3 regions of the Streptomyces zaehneri genome follow, and region 1 is predicted to be linked to each of the others. Evidence: riboswitches for the same ligand, from Rfam matches in the RefSeq annotation. Region 1 holds a riboswitch; each other region holds the start of a gene.
What was found. A riboswitch is a leader RNA that binds a small molecule or an ion and turns the genes downstream of it on or off. The one in region 1 is predicted to bind cyclic di-AMP.

Region 1 (10,155 bases):
GAGACTGAGCGCGACCAGACAGATGGTGAGCATCACCGGGGTGAGCTGGTGCGTGGCGTTGACGGCGGCGATCAGCGGGGCCAGGATCACCACGCACACCGCGCGCTGCTTCTTTCCCGTCGGCGGCGGGACGGGCGCGGCCACCGGGTCGAGGAAGGTGCGGTCGCGCAGCCGTCCGGCGGACCCGGGCCGCACGAAGTGCCGCAGCACCACCGCGAGGACCGTCAGGTGCAGCAGGTACGCGAGCGCCTGCGGGGCGAAGTAGTCCTGGCCCACCCAGTTGGCGAGCTGGAAGATCCACACGGCGGTCCAGATCAGCCGCCAGTCCTCGCAGAAGGTGCGGTAGATCAGGACCAGCACCGGCATCATGAGCAGGCCGACGACGATCGGGGCCCAGTTGGCGTACACGGCGGCGTTCTCCACGCCGAAGGCGCGCACGAGGCCCGCGTCGAGGGTGAAGAAGCCCGGCCACTGGTCGTACGCGGACATGTTGCCCGACAGCGCCGCGCCCGGTCGCAGCTCACCGTTGGCGAGCAGCGTGTCGACGATGGCGTCGTGCTTGGAGGCCCACGGGTAGCGCACCGCGTCGTACAGCACCGCCGGCGGCGCCTTCAGCGCCAGGAGCAGTGCGGCACAGTGCGCGGCCGGCCACCAGGGCGCGGTGCCCGCGCGCCGCAGACTGAGGACGAAGCCCGCGGTGAGGACCAGCAACGAGAGGTAGTAGGCGACCGGCAGCCGGTCCAGCAGGCCGTAGTCGCCCATCTCGCGGAAGCCGATGCGGGGCAGCGCGTACACCCACAGCCCGGCGGCGAGCAGCAGCGTCAGCAGGCCGGCCTCCGGCGGACGGCGCGGGATCCGCCAGGGTCTGCGGTCACCGCCGGTGGCCGGGCCCGGACCCCCCGGAGCACCAGGACCTTCCGGAGCGCCAGGACTTTGCGGAGCACCGGGGCTTCCCGGTCCGGTGGAGAGATCAGGGGTGGGCAGTTCGCTGCTCTCGGTGCTCGGTACGGGCACGTGTTGTTGCACGTCGAGGCTCCCCTCCCCCAAAGCAACTATAGGAATTTTCTCTTCTTTTCACACCAAAATCGTCGAACTCGGCTCAACCCGCGAACACCGGTCCCTGTACGGCGGCGCGGGCACGGCGGTACCAGCGCCAGCCGACCGTCTTCGGTCCGTCGCGGTACGGGGCGACACGGGCGCCGGATCCCGCCAGCCAGCCCCGGACGTCGGCGACGGTGTGACCTCGGCGCACGATGAGCCGGGCGATGCGGTAGTGCTCGTCGCGATCCGAACTGAGCGCGTGCCGTACGGCGGTGGCCGTCTCGTAGCCCGCGGCCGCCGCCGTTCGCCGTACCCGCCCGCTGTTGTAGCCGTGCGGGTAGGCGAGATGACGGACCTGGTGGCCGAGGGCGTCCTCCAACACCGAGCGGGAAACGCGCAGTTCGTGCGCGAGCGCCCGCGGTGCGAGGGTGTCCAGCTGGGCGTGGGTGACGGTGTGGCTGCCGATCTCCATGCCGTACCGCTCGAGTTGGGCCGCCTGCGCCAGCGTCATCATCGGCGCGGGCGGCAGCAGGCTGCGTCCGCCGCGGGTGATCGCTCCGGTGGTGAGGTAGGCGGTCGCGGACAGTCCGCGACCGGCCAGCGCCTCGGCGGTCGCACCGGGCAGATCGGCGAAGCCGTCGTCGAAGGTGAGCAGCACCGGCCGGGGTGGCAGCGGCGCCCGCCCCGCGAGGTGGTCGGCGAGCGCGCTGATCGTGACGGGCGTACGGCCGCTGTCCACGACGGCGTCCAGGTGCTCGCCGAACTGCTTGGGACTGACGGTGAACTCGGCGATCCAGCCTGGTGGTTCCTCCATCACGGCGTGATACAGAAACACCGGGATACTCCCGTTACCGCCGTTACCGCCGTTACCGCCGTTACCGCCGTTACCGTCGCCGTTACCGCCATTACCGGTGTTGCTTCCGTCGGCCCTGTGTGCGGACGCCGTCATCGCGCAGCACCTCGCAGCGCGCGCCGGGCCAGCAGATAGCCCACCGGCCCGTAGAGCATGCCGCGCCGCTGGAGCCGGGAGAGCCGGGCGGGCCAGGCGTGGGTCCGGGCATCGTGCCCTCCGGGTGCGCCGTCCGCCGCGGGCTCCGCCTCCCGGCTCGCCGTCAGCGTCCGCGCGTGGGCGAGCCCTCGGGGCAGCCGGGTCAGGAACGCGGGCAGCAGGCCCGGCCGGTTGACGAGGATCGCCGTGAGGTAGGCGGTGAGGCCGGCGCCGTAGCCGTACGCCTGGGTCTCCAGGTCCCGCCAGGTCTCCCGGTGGTGGTGCCAGACCAGGGCCAGCGGGGTGTAGTGGAGCCGATGGCCCCCGGCGAGGACCCGGACGAACCCGTAGAGGTCGTCGCCGCCCCTCGCGAGCGTCCCCGCCCCGGTCGCCGGATCGAAGCCGCCGGCCGCCCGCAGCACCTCCGTACGGAAGGCCATGTTGGCGCCGGAGCCGAAGCGGCCCGCGGTGAACGGGAACAGCGGTTCGTCGGCGGGCGGGTCCTGCGGGTCGTACGTGCGTGCCGTGAAGCCCTTGGCGAAGCCGCCGTGGCTCTCCAGGAGGACCTGGGCGGGGGTCCGCAGCCGGGCCGGCAGGATCAGGCCGGTGACGCAGCCGAGGCCCGGGTCGGCGGTGAAGGGCGCGGTGAGTTCCGTGAGCCAGCGCGGGTCCGCCACGACGTCGTCGTCGGTGAACGCGATCACCTCGCCGTGGGCCGTCTCGACGCCCTTGTTGTGCGCGACGGCGAGACCCGGCACCGGTTCGGTGACGTACCGCACGCGCTCGGCGTACTTGCGCTCGACCAGGTCCCGGGTCGCGTCCGTCACGGGCGCGTTGTCGACGACGACGATCTCGAAGTCCGGATGATCCTGGGCGAGCAGCGAGTCGAGAGCGTGCGCGAGCTTCTCGGCGCGCTCACGGGTGGCAACGACGACCGTGGTGAACGGGACGGCGGCGGCCTGGGCGGTGGCGGCCGGGATGGTGCCGGCCTGGGCCGTGGCCGGGATCGTGCCGGCCGGGATGGTGCCGGCCGAGGTGGTGCCGGCCGAGGTGGTGACGGCCTGGGCCACGGCGGCGGCGGAGGTCGAGGTTGTCTCGGCCTGTGCCAGGGCGGCCTGTGCCAGGGCGGCCGGGGTCGTGGTGACCGGGGCGGTCCCTTTCGCGGGCCCCGCCGAAGGCGGCTCGGGGGCCTGCTCGCGTGTGGCCAGGTCCATGAGGACGGTCTTCGGGTCCGCTCCCTCCGGCACCGACCCGAGCAGCGTCCCGATCGGTCGCCCGCCCCTTCTGACCAGCACGAACACCTCACCGTGCGTGACGGGCGGACTTCCCGGCCCCGGTCTGAGGGCGCCCCCGTCGTCCAGTTCCAGCTCGGCGACCTGTACCGGCTCGATGTCCAGGAACCTCTGTATCTCCTGCGGTGCACGTGCAGCGCGGTACATGACCCCCCTTGTCTCACGCCCGTCACGTCGGTCGGCCCGTGCCGACCGTCACGGTCGGCGCAGTCGGCCCACGCCCTTCAAGGTCCGTGCGGCCGCCGCGGCGAGCCTCGGCCGGCCGCGCACGAAGTGATGCGCCCGACGGGACGGCTCACGGCTGAGCCAGTGGAGCGCGGCGCCCACCCCCGGACGCGACCACGCCCCCTCGTACACGGGAAGCTCCCCGGTCTTCAGCGAGTCCTTGTACTCGGCCGCGCCCCGCCCCAGGTCGAGCAGCCCGATGCCCTCGGCGGCGGCCGACTCGGCCATCCGCAGATGCAGCACCAGGCCCGGCGAGAACTTCGCCAACTCCGTTTCGTACGCGGGGAACCAGCAGGCCAGGACGGTCGACGAGCGCAGCCCGAAGTGCGCGGCGATCGGCTGGTCACCGGCGTAGAGGACGGAGAGCGTGCCGGAGCACTCCGGCGCGCGGGTCCCGGAGAGCGCGTCCACGAGCCGGGTGATCCACTCCTGTGCGAACCGGTCCCGGCGGCCGGTCCTGCGGTACTGCGCGGACTTCCACGCCGTGAGCGTGCGCAGCGCGGCCGGATCGCGCTCGTCGAACACGAACCGCACCTGCCCGACCTGGCGGCCGAGCCTGCGTTCCTTCGCCAGCGTCGTCTTCAGGAACTTCGGCGACTGGGCGCGCAGCACGGACTCATAGGTCTCGTAACCCTTTTCCACGTCGATGACATAGGAGGCGTACTCCTCGGCCGCGTGCGGGACGAACAGCCCCTGCTCCGCCTCCAGGTTGTCGAAGGCGAAGCTCGACAGGCCACACGCCCGCATCAGTTCGTCGGCGTTCAGCCCGAGTCCCGGGGCCAGCACCGCGCCCTGCGCGTCCGAGACGCCGTACGCGAGGGCCTGGCCCTGTCCGAGCCGGCCCCGCTCGTGGGGCAGGAAGCCGACCGGCTCTCGCCCCTCGTACACCACCGCCACCCGCGAGCGTGGCCGTACCAGGCCCACGGCGTCGGTGAACTCCGGTTCCATGAAAGGGTTTCGCGGCAGCGCCGACGCGGCGCGCAGCGCGCGCCACCGCTCCCGCTCCCCCTCGCCGAGGTCCTGCGGCCTCAGCACACGAATGCGCCCACTGCTCAACCTGACCCCCCGATCAAGTCCCCCTGGACACCTGGACGGTACCGGTCCACCCGGTCATCGCGGTAGGTAGCGTCCCATGTTGTTGCCAACCGGTGCAGAGGCCTTTAACCGTCCGCTATCCGGCGATGTGCCAGAAAGCTGTTTCATCGAGTCGGTCGGCAGCCAGGCGTGAGCCAGGAGTGCAAGGGGAGTTGGCGGAACCGGACAGGACTCGGACGTCGGCCGGTTCGCGTCGAACCCGGGGGGCCTGGGATCCGTATTCTCTGATCATGGCCGCACCCACCGCATATGCCGCGCGCACCGCGTACTCCCTCATCGCCACCGACCTGGACGGGACGCTGCTCCGCGGCGACGACACCTTCTCCGACCGGTCGCTCGACGCGCTCGCGCGGGTGGCGGCCGCCGGCGCACGCCACCTGGTGGTGACGGGACGGCCCGCGCCCCGGGTGCGCCCGCTGCTCGCCCGGCTGCACAGCAGGGGGCTCGCGGTGTGCGGGCAGGGCGCGCAGTTGTACGACGCCGGAGCGGACCGTCTGCTGTGGTCGGTCACCCTGGACCGGGAGCTGGCCGAGACGGCGCTCGGCAAGATCGAGGCGGAGGTCGGGCAGCTGTACGCGGCTGTCGACCAGGACGGTGTCGACGGGCTGACGCTCATCGAGCCGGGTTACCAGATGCCGCACCCGACGCTGCCCGCCCTGCGTGTCGGCCGGCGCGACGACCTGTGGTGCGAGCCGATCAGCAAGGTGCTGCTGCGCCATCCCGCGCTCTCCGACGACGAGTTGGCGTCGACGGCCCGCTCGGTGGTCGGGTCGCTGGCCACCGTCACCATGTCGGGGCCGGGCACGGTCGAACTCCAGCCCTGCGGCATCACCAAGGCGACGGGTCTGGCCCTGGCCGCCGAGCACCTGGGGCTGCGGCCCGAGGAAACCGTCGCTTTCGGGGACATGCCCAACGACATCCCGATGTTCGACTGGGCGGCCCGGGGCGTCGCCATGGCCAACGCCCATCCCGAGCTCAAGGCGGTGGCCGACGAGGTGACGACGTCGAACGAGGACGACGGCGTGGCCGTCGTCCTCGAACGTCTGTTTCCATAACCGGCTACCGGCTACCGGCAACTGGCCGCTACCGGCTACCGGCTGCGGCAACTGGCCGCCGCCGGTGTCGGCTGTCGGCTACCGGGTACCGGCCACCGGTCGTCGGCCCCGGCCAGTCGGTCACCGGCGGCCGGCACGGGTGACCGGCACCGGTGACCGGCCGGCGGGACGGTCAGTACGCGCCGAACACGTTGTCGATCGAGCCGTAGCGCGCGGCCGCGTAGTTGCAGGCGGCGGTGATGTTCGCGACCGGGTCGTACGAGTCCCACGACGTGCCGTTGACGTGGTAGGCGCGGAAGGTCGGGTCGATGACCTGGAGCAGTCCCTTGGACGGGATGCCCGCGGCCGCGTTGGAGTCCCAGAGGTTGATGGCGTTGGGGTTGCCGGAGGACTCGCGGATGACGTTGCGGTAGATGCCGTTGTACGTCCCCGGGATGCCGTGCTGCCCCATGACCTGGAGGGAGGCGCGGATCCAGCCGTCGAGGTTGTTGGCGTAGCCGAGGCTGGTGGCCGTGGAGACGGCCGGGGTCGCCGCGGAGGCGGTGGTCGCCCCGAGGACGGGGAGAGCGAGCACGGCCGCGCCGGTGGCGGCGACGGCGAGCGTGCGGATGAAACGGTTGCGGCGCGGCTGAGCGGCAGCGGGCATGTCGAATTTTCCTCTCCGGCGCCTGCGAGGTGAGCTGTCGGGTTCGGGCGGGAGCTGCCCGGTCGCGTCCTGACGGTCGCGGCTTTACCCCAAGCCGTACGGCCTGTCCGAAACGTCTCGTGTATCCAAGACATCCGGAAATTCCGTTTCGGCGACTTACCTGGTTCCCCCGCTCCTGCCGAGCGTTATCGATGGGTGTTCGGGCGGCGGCAGGATTCGGCGTTCCGCCCGACAGGCCGGGAACGTATGCGAGAGCACATGTCCGAAACAAGTACCGGATTCACAGATCACCCCTATTGACCTTGGTCTGTGGCCTATGGGGTGCTTGATCCTTTGTGGGTGCAAAGCTTCAACTTGCTTGAGGGGTGCGGAGGATCGGTGAAGAGTGAACCCGGACGGGATCTCCGCGGGGAGTGAGCCAACTCACCAGCGTTCACAAGAGTGGCGAATCGGGCATTAGGCCCAACTCACTGTTAAAGCACCGGCAATGGGTGGCGGAGGGGGTGCGGAGGAATCGGCTTTCCTCGCGCCCGACGTGCCGCGGGGGAGGAGTGGAGGGGATGCGTGATCGTCGTCACGTGGAGAGAGGGCCGGACGGGCCGGTCGGGCCGACGGGAGGCCCGGTCCGGGACATGAATCTCCGGTTCCCGGAAACTCTCTCCATGTCCGCTCATATGAGCTGATCGAAAACATATCGGGCGTGATCCGATAGCGCCTGGCCTGCGGGGGCCTCCCGGGCGAGTCCATTCGAGCCCGCGGGACGTGGGGGCTATCGGTGATCGAAACGTGACCGGATACGCTGACTTGAGTGATGGCAGAGACCTATCGACAAACCGCGTAATCGCCAGTAGACACCAGCAGACAGGAGACCCCTCGTGACCGTCGTCGGGCCGTTCGGGCTGAGCGTGCGGGACCAGGCTCTGGAAGCCGATGTCCAGGCCGGATTGGCGGCTGTCGAGGAAGGCTTGCTCGAGGCCACCAAGAGCGCGGTCCCGTTCATCACGGAGGCCGCCCAGCACCTCGTACGCGCGGGCGGGAAGCGGTTCCGGCCGCTGCTCGTGGTGCTCGCGTCGCAGTTCGGGGACCCGTACGCGCCGGGCGTGGTGCCCTCGGCCGTCGTGGTGGAGCTGACCCACCTGGCCACGCTGTACCACGACGACGTGATGGACGAGGCGGCCGTGCGGCGCGGTGTGTCCAGCGCGAACACCCGCTGGGGGAACTCCGTCGCCGTCCTCACGGGCGACTTCCTCTTCGCGCGTGCCTCCCACATCCTGGCCGACCTCGGGCCCGAGGCCGTCCGGGTGCAGGCGGAGGCGTTCGAGCGGCTGGTCACCGGGCAGATCCTGGAGACGGCGGGGCCGACGGACGGGCGGGACCCGGTCGACCACTACCTGGACGTGCTCGGCGGCAAGACCGGCTCGCTGGTGGCCGTGGCCTGCCGCTTCGGGGCGATGATGTCCGGCGCCGACGAGACGGTCATGGACGTGCTCACGCAGTACGGCGAGCGGCTCGGCGTCGCCTTCCAGCTGGCGGACGACGTCCTGGACATCGCCTCCGACTCGCACGAGTCGGGCAAGACGCCGGGGACGGACCTGCGCGAGGGGGTTCCCACGCTGCCCGTGCTGCGGCTGCGGGAGCGGGCGGCGCGGCTGTCGCTGCCCGAGGACATCGCCCTGTGCGAGCTGCTGGACTCCGACCTGACCGACGACGCCCGGCACACCGAGGCGCTTCAGGCGCTCCGGGCCCACCCGGCGCTGGAGCAGGCCCGCCGGGACACCGTGCGGTACGCGAAGGAAGCCCGGTCCGCGCTGGCGCCGTTGCGGGAGTGCGACGCGAAGGCGGCGCTGATGGAACTCTGCGACGCGGTGGTCCACCGGGCCGGCTGACCCCGGGGACCCCTACGGGTCGGATGCCGCCTCGTCACCTTCGTGTCATACCGCAGGCGTATGTGGAGTTGAGCCCTCGGGCTGACGCTTCCTCATGGCTGATTTGGTCAGATGGGAACCACGGAAAACACCACTCCTCACCGATTCGGGTGAGAATGGCGGCTTGGGGTGGGGACGTTCAGGCGCGAGATGACCAGCCGCCGCCGACGACGGAGGTAAGGCACACATGGCACCGAAGGCATCCGACGACACCACGACCGGCGGGGAGTCGACCGGCGCGGAAGCCGACGACCTGCGCCTCGGACGGCGCAAGGCCGCGCGGTACATCGTCCCGGTCACCGTGATCGGTGTGGCGGCGGCGACGATCGGGCTGGTCCCGGCGCTCGCCGACTCCGGCGACCCCGACCTGCCGAAGATCACCGCACAGCAGCTCCTCGACAAGATCGCCGCTTCGGACGTGCAGCAGCTGTCCGGGACGGTGAAGATCAGCACCGATCTCGGGCTGCCCGACCTCGGCGGACTGGAGAGCGGGCTCCTCTCGGGGGCCACCCAGGGCGGCGACGGTTCGTCCGCCGACCCGTCCACCAAGCTCACCGAGCTCGCCGCCGGCACGCACACCCTGCGCGTCGCCGCCGACGGCCCGGACCGGCAGAAGCTCTCGCTGCTGGAGAGCGCCGCCGAGTACAGCGTCATCCACAACGGCAAGGACGTGTGGGGGTACGACAGCGCCTCCAACGAGGTCTACCACTCGACCGCCGACGAGAGCGCCGGCAAGGGCTCCGGCAAGGCTGAAGCCCCGGTCCCCGCCACGCCCCAGGAGCTCACCGAGGACGCTTTGAAGGCGGTCGACGACACGACCTCCGTGACCGTCGACGGCACCGTCCAGGTCGCCGGCCGTGACGCCTACCAGCTGCTGGTCAAGCCGAAGCAGTCCGGTTCCACGGTCGGCGCGATCAGTGTGGCCGTCGACGCGAAGACGGGCCTGCCGCTGAAGTTCACGCTGACCCCGGCGAGCGGTGGCGCCGCCGTCGTGGACGCGGGCTTCACCCAGGTCAGCTTCGCCAAGCCCGCCGCGTCCACCTTCGACTTCACCGCCCCCAAGGGCGCGAAGGTCACCGAGGGTGACGAGGCCGGGAAGAGCGCCCCCTCACACTCGGGCAAGCCCGACGACCTCGCGAAGGACCTCGAAGGCGTCGAGGGCGTAGAGGGCGCGGAAGGCCTTGAAGGCCTCGACGGACTCAATGTCCTCGGCGAGGGCTGGACGTCCGTCGCCGTCTTCGACACCGGTGGCGAGGGCATGCCCTCGGGTGCGGAGGCCGGCGGCGACCTCGGCGGCTTCCTCGGCTCGTTCGGCGACAAGGTGACCGGCAAGTTCGGCTCCGGCACCGTCTTCTCCACCCGCCTGATCAACGCCCTGATGACGGACGACGGCAAGGTCTACGTCGGCGCGGTCACCAAGGACGCCCTGGTGAAGGCGGCGAACGCGGCGAAGTAGGCCGAGCGGCCGAAGGCCGGAGCATGCGGAGTGGTCGCGTGGTGCAGTGATGAAGTGATGAAGTGGCGGCGCGGGTGACGTAGGGCAGAGGTCGGCCTCCGGACACCGGAGGCCGGGAGCCGGGGAGGGAAGCCGATGGGGGAGTCAGCGCGCGAGCCCGTACGCGAGCCCGTGCCGCAGCCCGTACGCGAACCCGTGCCGGAGTCCCTGCGGGTTCCTGTGTCGGAGTCCCTGCGGGTTCCTGTGTCGGAGTCCCTACGGGTTCCTGTGCCGGAGCCCGTACGGGTGCCTGCGGACGACGGAGCCGCCGTCATCCGCACCCGCGGCCTCACCAAGCGCTACCGCGGCGGACAGCTCGCCGTGGACGGCCTCGACCTGACCGTCCCGGCGGGCAGCGTCTTCGGCTTCCTCGGCCCCAACGGCTCCGGCAAG
Region 2 (10,155 bases), on a different contig from region 1:
GGAACAGCACGCCGTGCCGCACCCGCCGGCCGTCGACGGTCGGCAGACCGCCCACGTCCCGGAAGTTGCGCACACCGGCCAGCTCGGGCTCGGTCGACGGGATCTGCTGCGTCACGGGGGCTTCCTCCCTGTCGGTCTCCGTCGGCGCGGCTCGTGGTGGCCGACGGGACGCTTCCCCGACGATACGACATGGGTTCCCCGGGCAACGGGTTGTCCACAGGGCGGCACTCCGCTCGTCCGCCCAGGTGAAGAGTTGTCCACGGAAAGTTGCCCGGCAGGCCGACGGCATTCGATGATGTTGGCGCTTGATCGCACCTGTTCGAATTAGTGGGGGTTTGATGCCCGAGATCGCCGACAATGGCCGTACCTGGCTCCTTTCGGGGCCGACGAGCAGCTATGCCCTCCACCTGACCGGGGCCGACGAGCTGGTCCACCTGCACTGGGGTCCGGGCATCGCGCTCGCGGACGCCGAGGCGCTCGCCGCCCTCCCGGCGTCGGAGCGGGGGGCGTCCTTCGAGTCCCCGCTCGACGGCCGGGAGGAGTACCCGGTCGAGGGCGGCCCCCGCTTCGTCCGGCCGGCCCTGTCGGTGCGCACCGACGAGCGGCGCGGCACCGAGTGGTCCTACGAGGACTTCGAGGCCGACGACGACGGGCTGCGGCTGCGGTTCCGGGACGGGGGGCTCGCCGTCACCCTGCACTACCGGATGCGCGGCGATGTCGTCGAGCGCTGGACGACCCTGCGCAACGACGGCGAGGGGCCGCTGGAGCTGCTGCGCGCCGACTCCGCCACCTGGACCCTGCCCGAGCGCGACGACTGGCGGCTGTCGCAGCTGCACGGCCGCTGGGCCGCCGAGTCCCGGCTCACCCGGTCTCCGCTCACCTACGGCGAGCAGGTCATCGGCAGCCGCCGCGGCCACACCGGGCACCAGCACCTGCCCTGGGTCGCCCTGGACACCGACGCGACCGAGGAGCGCGGCGAGGTCTACGGCTGTGCGCTCGGCTGGTCGGGCACCTGGCGGATCGCCGTCGCCCAACTCCCGGACGCGCGCGTGCAGATCACCGGGGGCGTCGGGTACGACGACTCGGGGCTGCTGCGGCTGGCCGCGGGGGAGTCCTTCACCACACCGGTCTTCGCCGGCCTGTGGAGCGACGCCGGCTTCGGCGGGGCGAGCCGCACCTGGCACGCCTACCAGCGCGCGCACGTCGTCCCGGACGCCGAACAGGACCGGCCGGTGCTGTTCAACTCCTGGGAGGCCACCTACTTCGACATCTCCGAGGAGCAGCAGGGCACCCTCGCCCGGCGGGCCGCCGCGATCGGCGTGGAACTCTTCGTCGTCGACGACGGCTGGTTCGGTGCGCGCACCGGCGACCACGCCGGGCTCGGCGACTGGCGGCCCAACCCCGACCGCTTCCCGAACGGGCTGAAGCCCCTCGCCGACCAGGTGCACGGCCTCGGCATGCAGTTCGGCATCTGGGTCGAGCCCGAGATGGTCAACCCGGACAGCGAGCTGTACCGGGCGCATCCCGACTGGGTGCAGTTCCAATCCGGACGAAAGCGGACGGAGTTCCGCAATCAGCTCGTGCTGAACCTCGCGCGCGAGGACGTCCAGGAGTACCTCTGGGAGCAGCTCCACGCGCTCCTGTCCAGCGCGCCCGTCGACTATGTGAAGTGGGACTTCAACCGCTGCTTCACCGACGCCGGCTGGCCGGACGACCCCTACCCGCAGCGCCTCTGGGTCGACCACGTACGGGCCCTGTACGCGCTCCTGGACCGGCTGCGGGAGGCCCACCCCCAGGTCGCCTTCGAGTCCTGCTCCGGCGGCGGCGGGCGCATCGACCTCGGGATCATGAGCCGCACCGACCAGGTGTGGACCTCCGACAACACCGATCCGCTCGACCGGCTCGACATCCAGCACGGCTTCAGCCAGATCCACCCCGCTCGGGTCATGGCGGCATGGGTCACCGACAGTCCCAACGCCCAGCTCAACGGCCGGGTCAGCTCGTTGCGCTTCCGCTTCGTCAGCGCCATGGCCGGCGTGCTCGGCGTCGGCGGGGACCTCTCGCGGTGGAGCGAGGAGGAGCTCACCGAGGCGCGCCGATGGGTGGACCTCTACAAGGAGATCCGGCCGCTCGTGCAACAGGGCGACCTGTACCGGCTGCGGCCCCCGGCGGGCGGCCTGAGCGCGGTCCAGTACGTGCGCGGTGACGAGAGTGTCGTCCTCGCCTGGCTCCAGGCGCAGCGGTTCGGCGAGCCCGTTCCGGCGCTGCGGCTGCGCGGACTCGACCCGGCGGCATCGTACGAATGCCGCGAAACGGGCGAAGTCCACCGGGGAGCGGTGCTGCTCCATCACGGGCTGCGCACCGGACTGCGGGGCGACCTTGATGCGACGGTTATCCGGCTGCGTCGCATCTGAGGTTTCTGTCCGAATTGGTTCCTTAATTCCAACTAGCTCTGGAATTAAGGAACCTGGAGAGCTGTCACGTGAGCAGCGTCATATCCGTGACCGTATGTCGCCCGTCATGTTCACGTAATTCGCATGCCTTTCCAGGGTGCTTGGCGGTGGATGGCCCCCTTGTCTCACGGAGTGTGACCGGGAATTCTCACAGCGGATCAAGAGAAAGGCGTGAGCGGCGCAACCGCTGCTTGTCCCTGTGCGTCCCGGTCGCTTACGTTCCACACCAATCCGGACGGACGCCGAATCCTGCCACCGCCCGGAGTCCGCACACCCACCCGTATCTGGCAGGAGCGGGGGACCCACAGGTACAACCGCCTGTTCCGGTCTCCGGAACAGGCTTTGGGGTAAAGCCGCGCCTCGGCGCGGCCGGGCATCTCCAGTCCGCACCCGACAGCTGACCTCGCAGGCGCCGGAGAGGAATTCGCCATGCCCGCGAAGGGTAAGCACCGCCGTCCGAAGACCCAGCGCTTCACTCGTTCCATAGCCGTCGCCGGAACGGGCGGCGCCGCGCTCGCCCTTCCGCTCATAGGTGCCGCCGGCGCGCACGCGGCCCCCGCGCAGTCCGTCGCGCAGTCGGCCTCCCAGGCCGTTCCGGAAAAGGCCGTGCAGTCCGTGCCGGTGGCGCGGAAGTCGGCCACCGCCACGACGGCCAAGTCCTACACCGTGCGGTCCGGCGACTATCTGTCGAAGATCGCCGACGAGCAGAACGTCAGCGGCGGCTGGCAGAAGCTGTACCAGGACAACCGTCAGGCCGTCGGCGGCGACCCGTCGCTGATCCACCCCGGCCTGAAGCTCTCGATCGGCAAGAAGGCCGCGAGCACCGGTTCGTCGTCCGGTTCCTCCTCGTCCTCCGCTTCGAAGCCGAAGGCGTCCGGGACCAAGTCGTCGTCCTCGTCGTCCTCGTCCTCGTCCTCGTCGTCTTCGTCTTCTTCATCCGGTTCGTCCTCCTCGAAGGCGGTCACCCAGGCCGCCGACAGCGGCACCGGTACCTCCGGCGGTTACACGCTGCCGGTGGCGGGCGCCGTCGTCGGCACCGCCTACCACACGGCCGGCAGCATGTGGTCCAGCGGCTACCACACCGGCACCGACTTCGTCGTCCCGACCGGCACCTCCCTCAAGGCCGTGGGCGCGGGCACCGTCGTCTCCGCGGGCTGGGGCGGCGCGTACGGCAACCAGGTCGTCATCAGGCTCGCCGACGGCTACTACGCCCAGTACGCCCACCTGTCCCAGCTCTCCGTCTCGGCCGGCCAGACCGTGACCGCGGGCCAGCAGCTCGGCCTCTCCGGCGCCACCGGCAACGTGACCGGCCCGCACCTGCACTTCGAGATCCGCACCACGCCGGACTACGGCTCGGACGTCGACCCGATCGCCTACCTCCGCGCGCACGGCGTCTCCGTCGGCTGACCCCCGCCGACCGCGACGACCTCCCGCCTGACACGCGGCCGAAGGCCGGACCCCGATCCCCGGGTCCGGCCTTCGGTGTGTCCGGGGGAGGGGAGGGCCGGTGTCGGACTTTGCGCGTTCATGATCGTTCTGTTGCGTTCTTGTGGCAGCCCTTCTTGCCCCGTCGACAGGCGGGACAGAGTGGGGACACAGTGATCCCCGTCAGCGAGCAAGCGCTTTCTATCGCTCTTCGGAGGTCCTGTGTCCGGCGTCGACCGACGCATCTTCATCAAGGGCGCCGCGGCCGCGGCCGCCGTCACCGCCGTCACCCTGCTGGCCGGACTCGTCTCCGCGCCCGCCGGGCACGCCACCGGGGTCCCGCGCCGGATCGTCGAGAACCTCGACCGCGGCCTGGTCGCCACCCCGTCCGGCGAGGGGACCTTCCTCAGCTGGCGGCTGCTCGGCACCGAGTACGCGCGGCACGCGAACGCCATCGCCTTCAACGTCTACAAGAACGGACGCCGGCTCAACCGGGAGCCGCTGCGCAAGTCGACGACCTATCAGGACGACAGTCCGGGGGCGGGCACGTACACCGTCCGCGCCGTCGTCGACGGGCGGGTGCAGAAGCCGAGTGCGGCGGCTCTGCGCTTCACCGACGGCTACGCCGAGATCCCGCTGGCCGGTGCCGACGGCTACACCGTGCAGCATGCCTGGCCGGGTGACCTCGACGGCGACGGGCGCTACGAGCTGGTCGTCAGCCGGCTGTCCGGGACCCGCGACAGGCCCGATCTGCTGGAGGCCTACACGCTCACCGGCGAGCGCCTGTGGCGGGTCGACCTCGGACCCGGCTCGTACACCCAGGTCGGCGGGAACGGCGCCAACGACCCGGCGCCCGCCGCGATCAGCGGGTCCACCGCGATCGGCGGCTATCGCAACGACGACAACGTCACCGTCTACGACCTCGACGCCGACGGCCGCGCCGAGGTGCTGGCGCACACCGCCGCCGGGACCACCTTCGCCGACGGCGCACAGGTCACCGCCGCCTCGCCCGCGAACCAGTTCGTGTCGGTGATCGACGGAGCGACCGGCGCCGAGCGGACCCGTCAGCCCGTCCCCGACGACTTCGTGGCCGACGGCCCCTCCGGCGGCCACTTCGGCATCGCCTACCTCGACGGCGAACACCCCAGCCTGGTCACCAAGCTGGTCACCCGGGTCGGAGCCAAGCGCGGCTCGTTCCGGGTCCTTTTCCAGACCTGGGACTTCAACGGCACAGATCTCGAACGCCGTTGGAAGTACGTGGTGGACCCGGCGACCGGCGCGACCAGCTTCCACCAGATCCGCACCGTCGACGTCGACGGGGACGGCAGGGACGAGATCGCCGACGGCAACTACGTCGTGAACGGCGACGGCACGCTGCGCTACGTCGTCGACGGCGCCATCCACGGCGACCGCTTCGACATCGCCGACCTCGACCCCGACCGGCCCGGCCTGGAGGGCTTCGCCATCCAGCAGTCCGAGCTGGGCATCGTCTCCGCCTTCCCCTGGTACTACTACGACGCCGCCACCGGCGAGCGGCTGGTCACCGGCTCGCACCCGACGAGCCCGGTGAGCGACGCGGACCTCGACACCGGCCGCGGGAACGCCGCGGACATCGACCCCGGCCACCGCGGCTACGAGTACTGGACGTCCACCGCCGACGTGACGCGGCCCGGCGCGGGAGTCTTCAACGTCCGAGGCGGCAAGGTCTCCGCCACCACTCCCAGCGTCAACTTCCGTATCTGGTGGGACGGTGACAAGGCGTCAGAACTGCTCGACTTCACCCGCGTCGAGAAGTGGGACCCGGCGACCGAGAGCAGCGCGACGGTCTTCGACCCGGCCGGCGTCGTCTCCGGCGCCCGCAACGCCACCCCGTTCTACGGCGACCTCGTCGGCGACTGGCGCGAGGAGATCCTCGCCGAGACCGCCGACCACACCGCCCTGCGCCTCTACACCAGCACCGTGCCGACCGACACCCGCGTCTACACGCTCGCCCAGAACCCCGCGTACCGCCTCGGCTGGACCGTCCGCGGTTACCTCCAGTCCACGTACACCGACTACTACCTCGGCACCGAGACCCGCCGCGTCCCCGAGCCGCACCTCACCACCCCCGCCCACTGAAGGAGCCGACCATCATGACGACCACCCGCAGGGCGTTCGGAGCCCTCGCCGCCGGCGCCGCGCTGGCAGCCCTCGCCCCCGCCACGGCCGCGACCGCCGCGAGCGGCCGGCCCCGCCACCGCCGCCTCATCGCCCACGACGACTTCCGGCACGGCCTGCGCCAGTGGGCCGTCGAACTGGAGAAGGGCGGAACGGTCACCGCGTCCCGCGGGACCCTGGAGGTCGACGTGCCCGCCGGGGCGACGATCTGGTTCAAGCGGCCGCTCGAAGGGCCGTACGTCCTCGAGTACGTGGCCACGCCCGTCTCCGCGGGCGGGGTCAACGACCGCGTCTCCGACCTCAACAACTTCTGGAACGCCGTCGACGTCCGCTCCCCGGAGAACCTCTTCGCCACCCCGCGCGGCGGCGCCCTCGCCGAGTACGACTACCTCAAGACGTACTACGTCGGCTACGGCGCCAACACCAACACCACGACCCGGCTGCGCCGCTATGTCGGCGAGGCGGGGGTGCGTCCGCTGATCTACGACTACACCGAGCCGCTGCTCGTCGCGAACGAGCCGAACCACGTCCGTATCGTCTCCGACGGTTCGGTCGTCCGCTGGTGGAACAACGGCCGGCTCGTCTTCGACCACACCGACCCGGAGCCCTACACGGGCGGGCACTTCGCCTTCCGCACCACCTGGAGCCATTTCCGGATCAACGACTTCCGGGCGTGGTCCCTTATTCCCTGATTGGCAAAGTCTTTAAGGGTGTCTTATCTCACCGCCCGTCAACCCCTTCCTACGATCGCGTAGGTCACATTCGAAGGTGAATGATGAACTGCTGTGGCAGACGATTCGAAGAGTGACGACAGATCAGTGATCGGGTCGTACGTGGCGGTGGGGGACAGCTTCACCGAGGGCGTCGGCGACCCAGGCCCCGACGGGGCGTTCGTCGGCTGGGCGGACCGCTTCGCGGTCCTCCTCGCCGACCTGCGGCCCGAGGGCGACTTCAACTACACCAACCTCGCGGTCCGCGGGAAGCTGCTCGACCAGATCATGGAGGACCAACTCCCCAGGGCGGTGGAACTCGCCCCGGACCTGGTCTCCTTCTGTGCGGGCGGCAACGACATCCTCCGTCCCGGTACCGACCCGGACGAGGTCGCCGAGCGTTTCGAACGCGCGATCTCGGCCCTGACCGCCGCGGCCGGCACGGTCATGGTGACCACCGGCTTCGACACCCGTGGCGTCCCCGTGCTCAAGCATCTGCGCGGCAAGATCGCCACGTACAACGGGCATGTGCGTGCCGTGGCCGACCGCTACGGCTGTCCGGTCCTCGACCTGTGGTCCCTGAAGTCCATTCAGGACCGCAGGGCCTGGGACGGCGACCGGCTCCACCTCTCCCCGGAGGGGCACACGCGTGTGGCACTGCGCGGTGGGCTGGCCCTCGGCCTCGAGGTACCGGCCGACCCGGAGCAGCCCTGGCCGCTGCTCCCGCCGCGCGGCACCCTGGACGTGCGGCGCGACGACGTCCACTGGGCGCGCGAGTACCTGGTGCCGTGGATCGGACGACGGCTGCGCGGGGAGTCCTCCGGCGACCATGTGACCGCCAAGGGCACGCTGTCGCCGGACGACATCAGGATGCGGATAGCGGCCGTGGCCTGATCCGCCGACCGGGTGGGCGCGGCCGGCCGCGGACGACGCACGGCAGGCCGCTCCACCAGTGAGGTGATCGCACGGGAGTGGTGCCCGGGCGGGGCCGGGCACGGGTGCTGGGATGACCGCACCCGCACCTGGCCCCGCCCGACACCTCCAAGGACCGGTCCCGTATGCCCTTTCCCCGTACGCCCGTCGCCGCGGCCCTCGTCTCCCTGCTCGCCCTGGGCGCCCCCGCACTCACCGCGCCCACGGCGGCCGCGCTGCCCGCCCACCCCGCCGCGGCGGGCCGTCCGTTCGCACCGGACAGCCCCGCCACCGTCACGGTGACCGGAGAGGGCAGCGTGAGCGCGCCGCCCGACCTCGCGGTCGTCGGCGCCGGTGTCGAGGCCTCGGCCAAGACCTCGCAGTCCGCGCTGGACGCTCAGCACGAGGCGGCCGCCGCGCTGCTGGCCGCCGTCCACGCCCAGGGCGTCGCCGACCGGGACATCCGTACGGAGAGCATCTCCCTCGACGCCGTCTACCGCCACACGGGCGGCACCGCCCGCCTGACGGGCTACCAGGCCACGCAGTCCTTCTCCGTGAAGGTGCGCGAGGTGACGAAGACCGGCGCGGTCGTGCAGGCGGTCACCGACGCCACGGGTGACGCGGGGCGGATCGGCTTCGTGGCCTTCGACGTCTCCGACCCCGCCCCGCTGCGGGCCGGCGCACGCGAGGCCGCGCACGCCGACGCCCACGCCAAGGCCGAGCAGTACGCCGGCCTCAGCGGCCGCCGCCTGGGCCGGCTCGTCTCGCTCAGCGAGGACACGTCCAGCTCCCCGCGTCCGGCGCCGTCGGCCGCGGACACCCCGGGTGCCGGCCTCGGCGGTGTGCCCGTCGCGCCCGGTGAGATCCGGGCGACGGCGACGGTGACGGCGGTGTACGAGCTGGACTGAGCCGCGGCCCCCGGCGGGTCCCCGTGGCGGGCGGCGTAGGCGGCGGCGTGGGCCAGTGCCCGGTCGAAAGCCTGCTGGCGGGGGTCCCAGATGCGGGCCAGGTCGCCGGTCGGTTCGAGGTGACCGGCGCGGTCGGCCGCGGACACCCCGGGCGCGGCTCGGGCGGTGTACGAGCCGGACCGAGCCGCCCGCCGGAGCCCGGCACGGGCCGGGGCGAGCGCCGGACCGCCGTTCCGGCCGTGCTCGCGCGTCACTCCCGTCCTCGCGTCCCTGCCGCGTCCGCGCCGTTCCCGTGCCGTCGCCGGGCGGTCGGCAGTCGCGGCGGGAGCCGGTCCCTCAGGGCTTGTGGGCGCGCAACGTCTCGGGGCCCAGACCGAGTTCGCGGGCCAGGGCCTCGTCGACCCACTCCTGGGCGCGGGCCCGGGACACCGTGCCGGCGTAGGACGTCAGCTGTACGGCGAGTCCGTCGAGCAGGGCCGTCAGACGCAGGGCCGTGCCGGCCGGGTCCGGGCACCGGAACTCGCCCGCGGCCACGCCCTCCGCGATCACCTCGGCGAGCGCCGCCTTCCACTCCCTGTCGAGATCGCGCGCGACCTCCCGCAGCGCGGGCTCGCGCAGCGACACCGCCCAGCCCTCGATCCACAGCCGCCAGCCCTTGGCCTGTCCCGTGGGCGCGTACCAGCGCACCGCCGACCGCAGCCGGCGCAGTGCGGTGGTACGGCGGCCGACCAGCTTGCGCAGCCGCGCCAGGTCACCCTCGGCCGCGTAGGCGAACGCGTCGGCGACCAGCTTCTCCTTCGTCGAGAAGTGGTAGAGCACCAGGGCGTTGCTCACACCGAGGGCCGCGGCGACGTCGGCGATCCTGACCGCCGCCACGCCCCGCGCCTCGATCTGCTCGATGGCCGCCCGCAGCAACTCCTCGCGCCGCTCGGCCACACTCAACCGGACCCTCACCACGCCGTCACCCTAATCCGTCGGCGTGCGCGAGGACCGGCCGGTCCTCGGCGGCGGACGCTCACGGAGCGGGCCGGTACCGCCCGAAGCGTTCCGCGATCACCGGCAGCCGCTGCTCGGCGATCGTGTGCGCGGCGGCCCGGGGTGTCGTGCCGTCCGTCTCGGCGCGGGCCAGCACCAGTTCCACCAGGGCGCGCATCGAGCGGCGCGTGTACGCGAAGGCCTCCGCCGCGTCCGCGCCGATGTCGCCGAACAGTGTCCACCACCACCAGGCGTTCGTCCCGGAGTTGACCACGACGTCCGGCAGCACGCTCACCCCGCGCGCGTGCAGCAGCTTCTCCGCCTCCGCAAGGACCGGCATGTTGGCGGCCTCGGCGATCCACCGGGCGCCGATCCGCTCCTGCTCCTCGACCCCGATGGCGTACGACACGGCGGCCGGCACCAGCACCTCCGCCTCCACCGACAGCCAGGCGTCGCCCGGCAGCTCGAGGTCCGCGGGGCGCAGTACGGCGCGGTCCACCGTGCCGTGGGCGTCCCGCGCGGCCAGCAGCGCCTCCACGTCGAGACCGGCCGGGCAGGCGATCGTGCCCTTGACGTCGGCGACGGCCACCACCGTCAGCCCCGCGCGCGTGAGGA
Region 3 (10,155 bases), on a different contig from region 1:
GGCGTACGCGATCACGCGTGCCGCGCCGGGTACGCGGGTGACGGTGCTGGAGAAGGAACCCGGGGTCGCCCGGCACCAGACGGGGCGCAACAGCGGGGTCGTCCACAGCGGGATCTACTACCGGCCGGGGTCGCTGAAGGCGCGGTACGCGGTACGCGGCGCGGCCGAGCTGACGAAGTTCTGCGCGGAGTACGGCATCGCGCACTCCGTCACCGGCAAACTGATCGTCGCGACGGACCGGGCCGAGCTGCCCCGGCTGCACGCGCTGGTCCAGCGTGGCCGGGAGAACGGCATTCCGGTCCGGGAACTGGGCGCCGCCCAGATCGCGGAGTACGAGCCCGAGGTCCGGGGACTCGCCGCCATACGCGTGCGGACGACCGGCATCTGCGACTACACGGCCGTCGCACGGCAGCTGGGCCGGGCCTCCGGGGCGGAGATCCGGTACGGCGCGCGGGCCGTGCGGATCGACCGGCGGCCGGAGCGCGGGGTGGCGGTGCTCACCGCGCGCGGGGACGTCGTACGGGGGCGGGTGCTGGTGAACTGCGCCGGGCTGTACTGCGACGAGGTCGCCCGGCTGACGGGGGACGAGCCCGAGGTGCGGATCGTGCCGTTCCGGGGCGAGTACTACGAGCTGGCGCGGCCGGAGCTGGTGCGCGGGCTGGTGTACCCGGTACCCGATCCGGCGTTCCCGTTCCTCGGCGTCCATCTGACCAGGGGGATCGACGGGGGTGTGCACGTCGGCCCCAATGCCGTGCCGGCGCTGGCCCGGGAGGGGTACGGCTGGGGCGTCGTACGGCCCCGCGAGGCGATGGCGACGGCGGCCTGGCCCGGGGTGTGGCGGATGGGCCGGCAGCACTGGCGGTACGGGGTCGGGGAGCTGCGGCGTTCGGTGTCGAAGGGTGCGTTCGTGGACGCGGTGCGCCGGCTGCTGCCGGCCGTGGAGGAGGGGGACCTGGTGCGGGCGGCGGCCGGGGTGCGGGCGCAGGCGGTGCTGCGGGACGGCGCTCTGGTGGACGACTTCCTGATACGGGAGGGGCCACGGACGGTCCACGTGCTGAACGCGCCCTCGCCGGCGGCCACCGCCGCCCTGCCGATCGGGCGGGAGGTGGCCCGCCGGGCCCTGGGAGCGCTGACCGACGCGTGAGCGGCGGGGTGCCGTGCTCACGGAGGCGGCGGTCCGGTGCCGGGCTCCCGGCCGCCGCGGGCACCGCGGGCCGACCCGTAAAATCGACACCACTGTGTCTGATTCCGTGAGCACCCCCGAAGCCCCCCAGCCCTTTCCCGGTGGCGAGCACCACCCGGGCGAGTCCGTTCGGCACACCCGGGCCAAGGGGGAACCCAGGTTCCCCGACGGGCCCAAGGCCGATCCCGCCGGGTCTCACTTCGAGCGGCGGATCCGGAGTTTCCAGCCCCGGCGCAGCCGGGTGACGGCCGGGCAGGCGGACGCGTTGCAGCGGCTGTGGGCCAAGTGGGGGCTCGACATCGACGGGCACGCCGTCGACCTCGCCCAGTTGTTCGGGGACGACCGTCCCGTCGTGCTGGAGATCGGCTTCGGCATGGGTGAGGCGACCGCGCAGATGGCGGCCGCCGACCCGGACGCCGGCATCCTCGCGGTGGACGTGCACACGCCCGGCCAGGGAAATCTGCTCAACCTCGCGGACCGCACCGGGCTGACCAACGTCCGGGTGGCCAACGGTGACGCGATCATCCTGCTGCGCGAGATGCTGCCGGCGGACTCGCTCGACGGGCTGCGCGTCTACTTCCCCGACCCCTGGCCGAAGAAGCGCCACCACAAGCGGCGCCTGATCCAGCCCGAGTTCCTCGACCTGGCCGCGACCCGGCTGAAACCGGGCGCGACCGTGCACTGCGCCACGGACTGGGAGCCGTACGCCGAGCAGATGCTCGAGGTGCTGACCGCGCACCCCGACTTCGAGAACACCCAGGCCGACGGCGGGTTCGCGCCGCGGCCCGAGTTCCGGCCGCTGACCCGTTTCGAGGGGCAGGGGCTGGACAAGGGTCACGTCGTGAACGATCTGCTCTTCCGTCGCGTACAGCATCGCGTCCGGCCCGGGGATCGCTGACCGCCCAGGGGGCCGATCAACGAGACCGACCAAGGGATCACCGACCGACCTCCCCCTCCACCACAGTCCTCTCCCTCGTTAGGGTCGATGCCGTGGCCATCAGTCCTCCGTTTCCGCCCCGTCCGCCGCACCCCGGCGGCGCACCCGAGGACGCTGTGCTCCGGCACGCTCACTGGTGGCAACACAGGTGGGCGCGGTACGGGGCGCTGATCACCCTGCTCACGCTGTCCGGACTGGTGATCCTCGCGCTGGTGCGCGAACAGACCGGTACGGAAGGGTTCCTGGTCGGGCTCGGGCTCGCCGTGCTGCCCGTGCCGCTGCTGGTCGCCGCCTTCCGGTGGCTGGACCGGGTCGAGCCGGGACCCTGGCGGAACCTGGTCTTCGCCTTCGCCTGGGGCGCATGCGCGGCAGCACTGATAGCCATCATCGCCAACAGCTTCGCGACCAGATGGATAGCCACCGCGACCGCCGACCCGTCCAGCGCGGACACCCTCGGGGCGACCGTCATAGCGCCGATCGTCGAGGAGTCCGCGAAAGCGGCCGCCGTCCTGCTGGTGTTCCTCTTCCGCAGGCGGGACTTCACCGGGATCGTCGACGGCGTGGTCATAGCCGGGGTCACCGCCACCGGCTTCGCCTTCACCGAGAACATCCTCTACCTAGGCACCGCCTTCGGCACCGACCAGCTCACGGGCGACACCGGCATCGCCTCGGTCACCGCCGCGACCTTCTTCGTCCGCGTCATCATGTCGCCGTTCGCGCACCCCCTGTTCACCGTCCTGACCGGCATCGGCTTCGGCGTCGCCGCGCTCTCCGGGGACCGCCAGCACCTGCGGCGCGTGCTGGTCCCGCTGGGCGGGCTGCTCCTCGCGATGGGCATGCACGCCCTGTGGAACGGCTCCTCGTCGTTCGGCGAGTTCGGGTTCTTCGCGGTGTACGCGGCGATCATGGTGCCCGCGTTCGGGCTGCTGACCTGGCTGGTGGTGTGGACGCGGCAACGCGAGCTGCGCACCGTGCGCGAGGAACTGCCCGCCTACGCGGCCGCCGGCTGGCTCACCCCGGCCGAGCCGTTCGCGCTCGGCTCGATGCGGGCCCGGCGACTGGCCCGGGAGTACGCCGGCCGTCACCTCGGCAAACCGGCCGCGCGGGAGGTCGCGCGGTACGAGGCGTACGCGACGTCCCTCGCGTTCCTGCGGCACCGCGGCCGACGGGGGCGGGCCGGCGCGGACTTCCTCGTACGGGAGCGGGAGTTGCTCAACGAACTGTGGCGGCGGACGGACGTCGCCCGGCCCGCGCTGGACCACGCGGCCCGGATGACGGCCCCGCCGGTACGGGTGGCCCCGCCGCCCTGGCCGGTCCAAGGGGTGTACGGGTACGGCCAGGGTCCGGCCCACGGCCAGGGTCACAGCGCCGGATTCGGCCATCCGACCGCGCCTGTGTACGGCAGTCCGACGGCGCCGACGTACGGGAACGGGTACGGGTACGGGTACGGGTACGGGAACGGGTACGGGAACGGGTACGGGAACGGGTACGGGTACGGGTACGGGTACCCCTCGGCACACGTCCACGGACCCGGACACATCCCCGGACCCGGACCCGGGTATCCGGCGGGACCGTATCCCGCTCCCCACTCGCACCGGTAGGCCGGGCCGAGGCCCGGCGCAGGCAGGGTCGAGGCCCGGCGCAGGCAGGGTCGAGGCCCGCGTCAGGTCATCAGGCCGAGGCGCCGGTCAGCCGGGTGATCTCCTGCGCCGTCAGTTCCAGCTGCGCCACCCCCAGCAGCGCCGGCAGCTGCTCGACCGTCCGCGCGGAGGCGATCGGCGCGGCCACCGTGGGCTGCGCGGCGAGCCACGCAAGGGCGACCGTGGGGATCTCGGTGCCGTGGGCCTGGGCGATCTCGTCCAGGGCGGTGAGGACGTTGCGGCCCCGCTCCGTGTCGAGGTGCTTGGCGGCGCCGGCCGCGCGGGCGCTCTGCACGGTCGTACCGGGCCGGTACTTGCCGGTGAGGAAGCCGGCGGCCAGGGCGAAGTACGGGACGGCGGCGATGCCGAAGCGGGCGGCGAGGTCCTGGAGTCCGCCCTCGTAGGTGTCGCGGGAGACCAGGTTGTAGTGGGGCTGGAGGGCGACGTACCGGGCCAGGCCCTCACGGTCGGAGAACTCCAGGGACTCCTGGAGGCGCTCGGGCGTGATGTTGGAGGCGGCGATGTGCCGTACCTTGCCCGCCCGCACCAGCTCGTCGAGCGCGCCTACGATCTCCTCGACGGGCACCTCGGGCTTGTCGAAGTGCGTGTAGTAGAGGTCGATGTGGTCGGTGCCCAGACGGCGGAGCGAAGCGTCGGCGGCGGCCTTGATGTTGTCGGCGGACAGGCCGGGGAACTCGGGGTGCTGACTCACCTTGGTGGCGATCACGACGTCGTCGCGGTTGCCCCGGGCCTGCACCCACCTGCCGATGATGGTCTCGGACTCACCACCGCTGTTGCCCTCGATCCACGCCGTGTAGGAGTCGGCGGTGTCGATGAAGTTGCCGCCCGCGGCCGCGTAGGCGTCGAGTACGGCGAAGGAGGCCGTCTCGTCGGCGGTCCAGCCGAAGACGTTGCCGCCGAGGGAGAGCGGGAAGACCTCGAGGTCGGAGGAGCCGAGCTTGCGAAGTGAAGTCATGCTTCGTGTCAACGGGCGGCACCGGCCCGCCCATTCCGGGCGTGACGCGAAGAACATGTGAACAGCACGTATGACCGGCCCTGTGGCCGGTACCTGTGACCGGCAAAGACCGGCAGCCCCGACGCGGAGGGCGTCAAGGCTGGCGGGTGGATCAGGGGTGACCGGACGAACCCGCTCAGGCACCCGGAGGTCCGAGGGAACGGCTCAGGGGTCCTGGCGGGACGGCTCGGGGTCCCCGGAGGGACGACTCAGGGGTTGAGGCCCTTGTCGCGCAGCCAGGCCGCCGGGTCGATGCCTTCGGCGCTGCCGCCCGGGTGGACCTCGAGGTGGAGGTGGGCCCCGGTGACGTTCCCGGTCGCGCCCACCCGGCCGATCACATCACCGGTGGCGACCTTCTGGCCGACACTGACACTGATCGACGACTGGTGGCAGAACCACAGCTCGGTGCCGTCGTCCAGGGTCAGGATGGTGCGGTAGCCGTAGGAACCGGCCCAGCCGGCCTCGGTGATGGTGCCGCTGTGGACGGCCTTGATGAGCGTGCCCGTCGGCGCGGCGAAGTCGAGACCCGTGTGGTAGCCGGAGGACCAGAGCGAACCGGCCTGACCGAAGGTCGAGGTGATGGTGTACGAGGAGGTCGGCAGCGTGTACTGCTTGGCCAGCTCGGCCAGGCGCGCGGCCTCGGCCTTCGCGGCTGCCTCCTCGGCGGCCTTCTTCTTCGCGGCGGCGGCCTTGGCCTCCGCCTCCTTCTCGGCCTTGGCGGCGGCGTCGGACTCGGCCTTGGCCGCTGCGGCGAGGGCCTTGACCTCGACCTGGGACTGCTGCGACTCGGCCTGCGCCATGATCCGGCTGCGCAGCGCCTCGCCGGCGTCGGCGGCGCTCTCCTCGGTGTCCACGGCGGCTTCGGAGCCGAAGCTGGCGAGGGCCGGCGCGGCTTCCGGGGCGGGCTCGTCGTCGGAGATGAGCGAGCCCACGTTGGGCAGGTCCGGCATCGAGATGGAGACCGGGGCCTTGCCGGTGTTGGCGCTGGCCATGCCACCCGCGCTGACGGCGGCTATGACGCCGACGCCGAGAACGGTGGAGCTGCGGGCGAATCCGCCGCCGCGCTGCTTGGCGACGCGGTGCTTGCCGCGTACCGGGCGAGTGGACTCCGCGGTGGGGTTCCACTCCTCCCAAGGTCCCTCGTCGGTGCGGTAGCCGCCGTAGCCGAAGGTCTCGGTGGACCGCTGGCTGGGCGCGTAAGGGGCCTCGGGGGCAGGCGGGTTGGACGCCACGCGGGCGCACTCCTTTCCTTCCGTCGCCTACCGGGTTAGCTGACGGGTTCGGAGCGGGAAGGTCTCCTACGCGCGTATACGTGTCGTGGACTCTGCGAGTTCACGACGGCTTCCGCGTGATTCACCCCATGGTGGTGGTTCCCCGGTTCCCTTGCGGGATTCGGCACGTGCCGCACGGAGCCGACTCTGGTGCCGGCTGGGACGACCGCGCTGCGTTATCGAACGTTAATAGACCCGGGGGTGGGTTTCCAAGCCGTTCCTCTTGATCAACAACATTTCCGGCCTGGACTTTTGGGCTACCAGCGGTGAAAAACGGGCGAGTTGACCACGCCTCGACATGCCCCGGAAACGCTTCATCAGTCATGGGATTCTTGATGGTGACTCAGTCGTTATGCGCAGGGCGGTCGACCGGTCACCAAGAGTGAGGGAAACGGTCGAAGCCGTCGACGAAAACACCGAAGGCCGGAACCCTTTCGGATTCCGGCCTTCGGTTCATCAGTAGCGGGGACAGGATTTGAACCTGCGACCTCTGGGTTATGAGCCCAGCGAGCTACCGAGCTGCTCCACCCCGCGGCGATGAACACAACTGTACGGCATCAGAGGGACAGAAAGCACATCGCTTGATCCACGGGGCCCCAGCGGCCTCAGAGGAGGTGGCGGTTCGGCTCCTTCGCCCGCTCCTCGTACTCCGGGAGCACGAGGACGTCGACGCCCTGGGCCGTCAGCAGGCCGGTTCCGTCCGCCTCCGTGACGAAGGTGTCCGGCTCGCGCCAGGCCGTGACCACCCTGCGCACCCCCGCGTCGAGGATCAGGCGGGCGCAGGGGGCCGGGCGGGAGGAGCGGCGGGCGCACGGTTCGAGACTGCTGTAGACGGTGGCGGTGGGCAGCCGGGGGTCGGCCGGGTCGAGCTTCGCGAGGGCGGCCTCCTCGGCGTGCACGACCGGGTCGCCGGCCTCGCGGGAGTGGCCGCGCGCCAGCTCCGTGCCGTCGGCGGCCACGATCACCGCGCCGACGCTGAAGGCGGTCTTCGACGGCGGGCAGTCGGCGGCGAGGGCGCAGGCGAGGGCCAGCCAGTGCCGGTCGGCCGCGGCGGGCAGCGGTCCGGCGCCGGGGGCGGTGGGCTCGTAGCGGTTCAGGACGACGTCCTCGATGCGCCGGGTCTCCACCAGGCGCAGGCGTCCGCCCTGGTAGCCGCCCGGCCCGAACAGGCGGGGCGCGGCCGGGTCGCCCACGAAGAGCGGGGCGAGGACGAGCTGGAGTTCGTCGGCGAGGCCCTGCCGGAGCAGCTGGGTGTGGATCGTTCCGCCGCCCTCGACCATGAGGCGCCGTACGCCGCGCACGTCGTGGAGGTGTTCGAGGAGGCGGCGCCAGTCCAGCTCGGGGCCGAGCGGGACGGCGTCCGCGGCGATGCCCAGCGCGTGGACCCGCTCGGCGCCCTTCTCCGTCGTGTACACGACCTTCTCGCCGCCCGTGTGCCAGAAGTTCGCCGCCGGGTCGAGGTCGCCGGAGCCGCTGACGGTGACCTTGAGGGGGTACGGCGGCAGTCCGGCGGCCACCCGGGCGGCACGGCGCTCGGGGGAGTTCACGAGGAGCCGGGGGTTGTCGGCGCGGATCGTGCCGGCGCCGATGAGGATGGCGTCGACGGAGGCCCGCACCTCGTCGACGCGGTCGAAGTCGGCGCGGCTGGAGAGGAGCAGGCGCTCGGGCGTGGTGTCGTCCAGATAGCCGTCGAGGGAGACGGCGGCGGACAGCAGGACGTACGGGTACGGCATCGGCGCGGCTCTCCCTGGGATGACGGGCAGGGCTTGGTTCAAGTTTGAAACAAACTTACACTGGGAGCATGACGACTCGCTGGCTCACCCCCGAGGAGCAACGCGCCTGGCGCGCGTACGTTGCCGGCTACCTCCTCCTCGAGGACGCGATCGACCGGCAGCTCCAGCAGGAGGCCGGCATGCCCCACCTGTACTACTCCATCCTCGCCAACCTCTCCGACATCCCGGAACGGCGGCTGCGGATGACCGACCTCGCGGAGCGGCTGAAGATCACCCGCAGCCGGCTGACCTACGCGGTCTCCCGGCTGGAGAAGGACGGGCTGCTGCGGCGCGAGGACTGCCAGTGGGACAAGCGCGGCAGCGTCGCCGTCCTGACCGACGAGGGCATGGCGGTGCTGGAGGACGTGGCGCCCGGCCATGTCGAGACGGTCCGCACGGCCCTGTTCGACCGGCTCACCGCCGAGCAGGTGGGGCAGCTGGAGGAGATCTTCACGCAGGTCGCACGCGGGTTCCAGGAGAAGGACGGCGGCGAGACGGCACCGGAGGACCTCCCGTGGCGCCGCCGCTCGTCACCCTGCTCCGGAACCCCGTGACCGCGGACCGCGATCGCGGCCCTGTGACCACGGCCCCGTGACCACGGCCCTGCAACCGCGACCGCCCGACCGCGACCGCCCGGCCGCGGCCTCGTGAGGGGCGCCACAAACCAGTTGCTTCAAATTTAAAGCATGAGGTAGGGTCTCGACTCGTTGGATCTGCTTCAAATCTGAAGCACAAGACGGCCCAGCGCCGCCTTGCCACCGTCCTCCGGACCCGGGAGACCGCATGCCCGACACCCCCGCCGCCACCCCGCGCGCCCGCGTCCGGGTACCGCTGCGCTTCCCCGACGGCTACTCCGTCGACGCCGAACTGGTCACCTTCCACGGCCTCGTCGACGGCCAGGAGCACGTCGCCGTCGTCCTCGGCGAGCCGGCGCCCGGCGCCACCCCCCTGGTCCGGCTGCACTCCGAGTGCCTGACCGGTGATGTCTTCGGCTCCGCCCGCTGCGACTGCGGGCCGCAACTGCGCGAGGCGGTCGAGCGCATAGCCGGGACCGGCGGCGTCCTGCTCTACCTGCGGCAGGAGGGCCGCGGCATCGGCCTCTACAACAAGCTCGACGCCTACGCCCTCCAGGACCAGGGCCTGGACACCTACGAGGCGAACGCCGCGCTCGGCCTGCCCGAGGACGACCGGGACTACACGGCGGCCGCCCAGATGCTGCGCGCCCTGGGCATCACGAGCCTGGACCTGCTGTCCAACAACCCCGACAAGGCGGGCCAGTTGCGCGCCCTGGGCATCGAGGTGCAGGACCGGGTCCCGACCGGCGTCTTCACGACCCCGCACAACGTCCGATACCTGCGCGCGAAGGTCCTCCAGACCCAGCACACGCTGCCGCTGGCCGACCTCACCGGGCTCAACGTGGGCTGACCGCCGGCGGCCCGAACGGGCCGTCCAGCGCGGCCCACTGGAGCAGCATGATGGTCTTCGCGTCCGCGATCGCGCCGGTGCGGACGAGGTCGAGGGCCTCGGCGAAGGGGAGTTCGACGACGGCGATGTCCTCGCCCTCGGCCGCCACGCCCGCCGTGTCGGCGCCGGGGGCGGAGGCGTCGTAGGGCGCGGCGAAGAAGCTGAGGCGCTCGGTGACCGAACCGGGGCTCATGAACGCGTCGAAGACATGCTCGACGTCGTGCACCGCCCGGCCGGTCTCCTCGGCCGCCTCGCGGCGGATCGCCTCGCGCGGGTCGTCGCCGTCCAGGAGTCCGGCGGCGGCCTCCAGCAGCATGCCGTCCGGGTGTCCGTTGACGTACGCGGGCAGCCGGAACTGCCGGGTGAGCAGGACGGTACGGCGGTCGGGGTCGTAGAGCAGGATCGTGGCGCCGTCGCCCCGGTCGTACGTCTCGCGCAGTTCGCGGCTCCAGTGGCCGTCGCTGTGCCGGTAGTCGAAGGTGGTGCGGCGCAGGACGGACCAGTCGCAGGCGAGGACCTCGACGTCGAGGACGCGGACCCGGTCGTTGCCGGTGAGGTCGCGTCCGTGGCGGTCGAGTCCGGTGCGGCCGCGGGGGTCGGGGACGTCGATGCCGGGGGTGCCCGGCGCGGGGCGGGACGCGGCGTCGTGGGGATGCGCGTCGTGGGAGCCGGACGCGGGGGCGGGCGAGGGGGCGACGTGCTCGGTCATCGGCGGCCTTCGAGGAGGGGGGCAGCGGCGTCGGGGACGGCGCCGAGATCGGCGTAGACGGGCTTGCCCTGGGCACGGGCCTGCTCGGTCATCCGGTCCGCGCCCTGCGACGGACCGCCGATGCGCAGCACCGCGTCGCAGCGCTCCAGCAGGCGTTCGGCGAC

Region 2: it holds a riboswitch for cyclic di-AMP, as region 1 does, so the genes downstream of both, QQM72_RS05965 (M23 family metallopeptidase) here and QQM72_RS26880 (transglycosylase SLT domain-containing protein) in region 1, are expected to answer to the same signal.
Region 3: it holds a riboswitch for cyclic di-AMP, as region 1 does, so the genes downstream of both, QQM72_RS24620 (M23 family metallopeptidase) here and QQM72_RS26880 (transglycosylase SLT domain-containing protein) in region 1, are expected to answer to the same signal.

Annotation. Positions count from the first base shown of each region.
Region 1 is NZ_JASTTJ010000018.1:77,204-87,358, reverse strand. It holds gene QQM72_RS26905 (hypothetical protein) at 1-1,026, opposite strand, end outside; gene QQM72_RS26900 (polysaccharide deacetylase family protein) at 1,100-1,855, opposite strand; gene QQM72_RS26895 (glycosyltransferase) at 1,987-3,468, opposite strand; gene QQM72_RS26890 (GNAT family N-acetyltransferase) at 3,517-4,581, opposite strand; gene QQM72_RS26885 (HAD family hydrolase) at 4,872-5,696, shown strand; gene QQM72_RS26880 (transglycosylase SLT domain-containing protein) at 5,869-6,342, opposite strand; cyclic di-AMP (ydaO/yuaA leader) riboswitch at 6,347-6,558, opposite strand; gene QQM72_RS26875 (polyprenyl synthetase family protein) at 7,218-8,228, shown strand; gene QQM72_RS26870 (LolA family protein) at 8,455-9,723, shown strand; gene QQM72_RS26865 (ABC transporter ATP-binding protein) at 9,859-10,155, shown strand, end outside.
Region 2 is NZ_JASTTJ010000003.1:73,136-83,290, forward strand. It holds gene QQM72_RS05955 (tyrosine-protein phosphatase) at 1-115, opposite strand, end outside; gene QQM72_RS05960 (alpha-galactosidase) at 339-2,414, shown strand; cyclic di-AMP (ydaO/yuaA leader) riboswitch at 2,719-2,878, shown strand; gene QQM72_RS05965 (M23 family metallopeptidase) at 2,883-3,860, shown strand; gene QQM72_RS05970 (rhamnogalacturonan lyase family protein) at 4,101-5,996, shown strand; gene QQM72_RS05975 (DUF6250 domain-containing protein) at 6,011-6,727, shown strand; gene QQM72_RS05980 (SGNH/GDSL hydrolase family protein) at 6,854-7,639, shown strand; gene QQM72_RS05985 (SIMPL domain-containing protein) at 7,804-8,565, shown strand; gene QQM72_RS05990 (TetR/AcrR family transcriptional regulator) at 8,902-9,522, opposite strand; gene QQM72_RS05995 (Glu/Leu/Phe/Val dehydrogenase dimerization domain-containing protein) at 9,581-10,155, opposite strand, start outside.
Region 3 is NZ_JASTTJ010000015.1:183,743-193,897, reverse strand. It holds gene lhgO (L-2-hydroxyglutarate oxidase) at 1-1,144, shown strand, start outside; gene trmB (tRNA (guanosine(46)-N7)-methyltransferase TrmB) at 1,239-2,081, shown strand; gene QQM72_RS24630 (PrsW family glutamic-type intramembrane protease) at 2,174-3,721, shown strand; gene QQM72_RS24625 (aldo/keto reductase) at 3,792-4,736, opposite strand; gene QQM72_RS24620 (M23 family metallopeptidase) at 4,985-6,007, opposite strand; cyclic di-AMP (ydaO/yuaA leader) riboswitch at 6,017-6,183, opposite strand; tRNA gene QQM72_RS24615 (tRNA-Met) at 6,507-6,580, opposite strand; gene QQM72_RS24610 (dihydrofolate reductase family protein) at 6,652-7,779, opposite strand; gene QQM72_RS24605 (MarR family winged helix-turn-helix transcriptional regulator) at 7,848-8,372, shown strand; gene QQM72_RS24600 (GTP cyclohydrolase II) at 8,602-9,243, shown strand; gene QQM72_RS24595 (NUDIX domain-containing protein) at 9,230-9,991, opposite strand; gene QQM72_RS24590 (DUF4406 domain-containing protein) at 9,988-10,155, opposite strand, start outside.